DNA from 2 places in the Paenibacillus sp. MABNR03 genome. Region 1 is predicted to be linked to the other one. Evidence: riboswitches for the same ligand, from Rfam matches in the RefSeq annotation. Region 1 holds a riboswitch; the other holds the start of a gene.
What was found. Region 1 has a riboswitch for cobalamin ahead of nikB (nickel ABC transporter permease). Riboswitches for the same ligand answer to the same signal wherever they lie in the genome.

Region 1 (3,143 bases):
GCACGTTCATGACATTGGTCAGTACGGCCATGGGATTGGTGTAGTTCAGGAACCAGGCGTCAGGGCACACTTCCTGCATGTCCCGGGCAAAATCGAGCATGACTGGAATGGTACGCAAATTGCGGAAGATTCCGCCAATGCCGAGTGTATCGGCAATCGTCTGACGCAGTCCGTATTTTTTCGGAATTTCAAAGTCCGTGATCGTGCACGGATCATATCCGCCCACTTGAATCGCGTTAATGACATATTTGGCACCGCGCAGCGCTTCTTTGCGGTCCGTATATTTTTTTACAGCACAACGGCTTCCGAGAGAACGACCCATACTGGTCAGCAGTCGCTCCGAATCATTCAACCGCTCGGCATCGATATCATACAAGGCCAATTCAAAATCCTGCAGTGCTTCGGTCATCATGACATCACCCAATACATTTTTGACAAAAACGGTGCTGCCCGCACCGAGAAACGTAATTTTGTTCATCTCAAGTCCAGCCTCCCTGAATAATGGTGTACCCCAACTATAGGCCGATTCGGTATGTATAACTATGGTTCAACCTCTCTCAAACATGGCATAATCCCATTTTTAGTATCGCTTTCAGCTGATATTTCCCTGGTTCACCTGTTATAATTTAAAATGAGAAAAAAGGATACGGGTGAAGGGAAGGAGTGGAAGGATGACACCGATTGAGTTTAATGTGCTGCCCATGGACTGGACGCAGATGGAGCTGGTGCTGTTGTTTTTCGGCTGGCAAGCCTGCGATCCTTCTCATTATTGGGGTCCAGGGGTGCGAGATTCCTATGTGGTTCATTACATTCATGAGGGATGGGGAACGGTTCATATGGAGGATAAGGAATACCGGCTGACCCAGGGTCAGGGCTTCGTCATTCTCCCGGATACCATTATCCATTATGAGGCCGATGCGAAGGAGCCATGGACGTACTCCTGGTTCGGGTTTAAGGGCGTCCATGCCAAGACATTCATGCAGCGGGCAAAACTGAGTCCGGCACATCCTGTATTTGATGCCAGAGATCCTAAGGTAATAGATGGTTTGTATGCAGACATGACTCAGGCCTCATCACGCAATGGCGGAGATGTATTTAGCCAGAGTCTGTTATACCGGTTAATTGCCGAACTGATATCCTCCTCACCTGAAGAAGAGAAGACGCGGCGTCCCCTGTCCACCAAGGATGAATACATCAGGCAAGCCGTCCAGTTCATGGAGAACAGGTACAGCCAAAAGACTTCGATCCTTGATATTGCGCAGTCCGTGCGTTTGGATCGTACATATCTGTCCGGTCTTTTTAAGGAGAAGTACGGGAAGTCGCTGCAGGCATTCTTTCTCGAATACCGGATGAATCGTGCGGCAGAGCTGCTGCAAAGTTCAACGTTATCCGTAAGCGAGGTTGCCCATTCGGTGGGCTACACGGATCCGCTGTTATTTTCCAAGATGTTCAAGCGAGTGACAGGAGTGTCCCCCAAGGGATCAAGAGAACGAGGTTAGCCTGCAGAGCTGTTTCAAATTTGAATAAAAAGTTTTGATCATTATCCGTGAGCCAGCTATACTGGTACAGAATGCAATTCAATTGAATATGTGGAACTAGGTGCTTTACCCTCGGGTAGAAGCTTAATAGGGAAGACCGGTGTAATACCGGCGCGGTCCCGCCACTGTAACAGAGGAGTCAGGCAGCGTTATGCCACTGGTTTAGGCCGGGAAGGTGCTGCAATGACGAGGATTCTGGAGCCAGGAGACCTGCCTAGTTTAACAACACAGTAGTACCCTACGGGAGATAGGAAGGTGTTTAGAGAGCATGATTTTTCTGAAAATCTGTTTATTTAAGACGTCCTTTTCCGGTAATACGGAGAGAGACGTCTTTTTTGATATGCAAGGACAAGTCACTGTGTATTGATGGAGATTGGGGAGAGGGCGTCAGACATGTGAGTAGATACATTGTTAAAAGATTCATTCAACTGGCAGCCGTGTTATTCGGCATTACGTTTTTGACGTTTCTGCTGACCTACCTGTCTCCGGGGGACCCGGCAAGGCTCATGCTCATGTCCACGGGGGTCACTCCGTCTGACGAATTGGTTCAGCAGGTACGCGTTCAGCTTGGGTTGGACCAACCGTTTTGGATCCGCTATGGAACCTGGTTAGGACATGTGTTTACCGGGGATTTCGGAATGTCCTACAAATACGACAGACCCGTTCTCGACATCCTGTTGTCCAGGCTTCCGGCTACACTTCGGCTAACAGGAAGTGCCCTGCTTCTGGTCATTCTCATTTCATTTCCGCTGGGTATCATGTCTGCAGTCTACAGAAACAAAGTGCTGGATTACGTCATTCGCCTGTTTTCATTTGCCGGATTGTCCATGCCCAGCTTCTGGCTGGGGATGCTGCTCATGTTGGTGTTTGGCGTACAGTTTAAGCTGCTGCCCGTCATGGGAAGTTCGGGATGGAACAGCTTGATTCTGCCGGCATGCACACTGGCTTTGCCTCTGGTCGCCCAGTATGTCAGGCAGATCCGTACGGTGATTCTGGAAGAGATGTCCCAGAGCTATGTAACGGGGGCAAGAGCCAGGGGTGTGAAGGAGAGAGTGATCATGATGCATCATATTTTACCTAATATATTGCTGCCCATCGTTACGCTCATGGGTATGTCCACAGGCGCACTGCTCGGAGGGGCAGCCATTGTTGAAAGTTTATTTGTGTGGCCCGGGGTAGGGCAGATGGCGGTCGATGCCATATTTACAAGGGACTATCCCCTGATTCAGGGTTACGTCATCTGGATGGCGACGATCTACGTATTGCTGAATCTGATCGTTGATCTGTGGACACACCTGCATGACCCAAGGATTCGACTGGACGTGGATATATAGATGAGAAAATTCAGGCTTGTTTGGACACAGCACCGCTGGTTTGGGTTCCTGTTCTCATTGACCATCCTCTGGGTTATTCTCGCGATGGTTGCGCCGCTGCTTGCCCCGCATGATCCACTGGCAACGAACTTTGCCAAGGTGCTGCAGCCAGCCAGCGCCGAATACCCGCTTGGAACCGATCAGCTTGGTCGCTGCGTGTTATCCCGTCTCCTATACGGGGCGCGCACTTCGCTTCTGCTTACATTCATGATGATCGGTATTGTATTTGTAC
Region 2 (3,143 bases), on a different contig from region 1:
ATGATCGTAGGGCGTGATACAGCTCATCTGGATGAACCGGAGGTGGTGCGGGGAACGGTGGAGACGGTAGCGGAAAATATTGTGGATGCCATCGTTTCTCCGCTATTCTATGCCCTGATTGGCGGTGCTCCGCTGGCGATGGCTTATCGGGCCGTGAATACGCTGGATTCCATGGTCGGCTATAAAAATGAAAAATATATGCATCTCGGCTGGGCATCCGCGCGTCTGGATGACTGGGCGAACTGGATTCCCGCACGGATTACCGCCTTGCTGCTGATAACGGGAGCATGGTTCATGAGGCTGGATGCAAAAGGCGCAGCACGCATGGTACGCCGGGATGCCAGATTGCACCCGAGCCCAAACAGCGGATTTCCGGAGTCGGCGGTTGCGGGAGCTCTGGGCATCAGGCTTGGCGGACACAACGTTTACCATGGCGTGGCTTCTTTTCGAGCCTATATGGGCGAGCAGACCCGGCTGATGGAAGCAGAGGATATCGTGCGCACCACACGTTTGATGTTTTGGTCGGCGGGGGCCTTTGTGCTGTTATGCTGGCTGACAGCACTCGTAATCTGGGCAGCAGGAGGCGCACAGTGGTGGAATTAGACTGTGAACAGCATGGAACTGAAATACGGGATATTGTGTTTATCCGTCATGGTACAACGTCTTGGAATGTTGAAAAAAGATATCTCGGACATACCGATATCGGTCTTCTGCCGGATGCAGAGCGGGAACTGGCTTCGCTTCGCGAGTCGATCAGCGCGATCACTTGGGATGCGCTGTATTGCAGTGATCTGCTGCGCTGCCGTCAGACCATGCAACGAATCGCGCCTGTGCAAGCAGGACAAGCACAGCTTGATCCGCGTCTGCGTGAGATTGATTTTGGGCAATGGGAAGGGCTGACTTACGATCAGCTCAAGGACAACCCGCACTACCGGGATTGGATTGATGCACCGCAGGATGTGACGCCACCGGGCGGCGAGCCTTGGCAGGCTTTTACTGCGAGGATTGACTCCTTTCTGACGGATTGCCTGTTGTCCGCTTCGCCAGAGGTATATTCCGGAGAAAATATGGTTCCGGCGATAGCCGTGGTTACCCATGGCGGCGTAATTCGTTATGCGGTATCACGTCTCATACCGGAACTGGGATTCTGGGACACACAGGTTATTCCGGGGCAAGCGATTAAGGTTCGGCTGGAAAAAAGCAAAAACAGCTGGGTATCAAGCAGGGTGTCTTTTCCATGAATCGGGTTGTAAGGATGTGCAATATAACCTATAATCACAACAGAAGTGTGACTTCAGCATGGATACATCTTTGGTTATGCACATAAGTGCTAACGGATGCGATATGCTCACTTGAATGGTTACAATATCAGCGACCACGGGTCCCGTGTGCATGTATCAAATGTCATCGATTTTTATGAGCGATGAACGGCACAACGGGTGAAATAGGGAAGCCGGTGTGAATCCGGCACGGTCCCGCCACTGTAAATCAGGACGAGTAGTCCTGTAAGTCAGGTTACCTGCCCTGGACGTACAAACCGGTGTTCCTTCGAGGAAAGGACAGCGTTTCGGGCAGTTCTATGCGCATGTACAGTGGTTACGCTGAAGATGTGCAGATCGCCATATGCGAGACGTCATCCCTGATCCTGGCGTAAGGATCGGGGATTTTTTTGTTCATATAGGATGAACCGAAATATTCACACGTAACGAAGAGTGCAGAACCAATCTGGAGAAGCGTAGCGCTCGCCTTTATCCCCGGATTTTCACGTTAATAAGAGAGAATCAAAAAAAATCTGGGGATAACAGCGATCGGAAGATGGTACTGCAATCGTAGTGGCCTAGTGTGGTTTTCTAGGGTCATTTTATTTAGGAACACAAATTCAGGGGAAACGGTCAGGATCACTACTTAAGAGAGAACATAGAGAAGGGGAGAATGAACAACATGAATATCAAAAATTGGAAAAACGTAGCGTCACTGCTGAGTGCAGCGGCACTCGCACTGGCTTTGGCCGGATGTGGCAACGCAACAACTAACGAGGGCACAGGTGCTTCACAGCAGCCGGCACAGGAGCAATCCCAAGGCCAGGAGCAGACGGATCTCAAAACACAATATCCACTGACGGTAACCGATGCGACGGGTGAATCCTTTACGTTTGAGCAAGCGCCAGCCAAAATCGTATCCGTATCCCCGGCAGAAACCGAAACGCTGTTCGCACTCGGGCTGGACGAGCAGATTGTAGGGGTATCCGACTATGATGATTATCCTGAAGCCGCAACAACCAAAGCGAAAATGGGCGGCGTCTCGAAGCCAAACGAAGAGTCTATCATTGCTGCTGAAGCAGACATCGTATTTACAGGTATCTCAATGAGCGAAGATGCCGTGAAAAAGCTGCGTGAACTGGGTATCACCATTTTTAAAACCGATCCCAAATCGGTAGACGATGTAATGAACAACATCGAAACGTTTGGCAAAATCACGGATCATCAGGAGCAGGCACAGGAGCTCATCACCAAGATGAAACAGGATGTGGCGGACGTAACTGAAGCGGTGAAGGCTGTTAAGCCGGAAGAGAAGAAAAATGTTTACGTTGAATTCTCCCCAGGTTGGACGGTAGGTAAAGGTGAGTTCATGGACGAACTGATCACTGTTGCCGGTGGGATCAACGTTGCTTCCGACCTGGAAGGTTGGAATGAAATTAACGAAGAGAACATTATTGCTTCCAATCCGGATGTGATTTTGTACGCGAACGATGTCATTGATGAAAACTCCAAAACATTGGATCAAATCATCAAAGAGCGCAGCGGCTGGGATCAAATTACAGCTGTGAAAGACGACGCAGTCATTGGCCTGGATGCCAACCTGCTGAGCCGTCCGGGACCACGCGTAACGGAAGGTTTGAAAGCTGTAGCCAAAGCGATCTATCCTGATCTGTTCCAATGAGTAAAAAGCTGGCAGTGTACGGAACAGCCGGAATTCTGCTGCTTGTGCTGACCGTGCTGATCTGTACGGGCATCGGTTCGGTGGCTCTGCCTGTCCGTGACATTGCAGGCATTCTGCTTCATCACATGCCATGGATCGGAGACTGGATCACGCCCGACTGGAGTACGTCAGCCGAGCAGATTATATGGAAGGTTCGTTTCCCG

Region 2: it holds a riboswitch for cobalamin, as region 1 does, so the genes downstream of both, AAIH57_RS12000 (ABC transporter substrate-binding protein) here and nikB (nickel ABC transporter permease) in region 1, are expected to answer to the same signal.

What each region holds. Positions count from the first base shown of each region.
Region 1 covers NZ_JBCIYR010000008.1:30,067-33,209, reverse strand. Annotated here, with positions in the region: gene AAIH57_RS26465 (alpha-glucosidase/alpha-galactosidase) at 1-478, opposite strand, end outside; gene AAIH57_RS26460 (AraC family ligand binding domain-containing protein) at 672-1,499, shown strand; cobalamin riboswitch at 1,581-1,770, shown strand; gene nikB (nickel ABC transporter permease) at 1,934-2,872, shown strand; gene nikC (nickel transporter permease) at 2,873-3,143, shown strand, end outside.
Region 2 covers NZ_JBCIYR010000002.1:749,195-752,337, forward strand. Annotated here, with positions in the region: gene cbiB (adenosylcobinamide-phosphate synthase CbiB) at 1-603, shown strand, start outside; gene AAIH57_RS11995 (histidine phosphatase family protein) at 594-1,241, shown strand; cobalamin riboswitch at 1,411-1,541, shown strand; gene AAIH57_RS12000 (ABC transporter substrate-binding protein) at 1,942-2,940, shown strand; gene AAIH57_RS12005 (FecCD family ABC transporter permease) at 2,937-3,143, shown strand, end outside.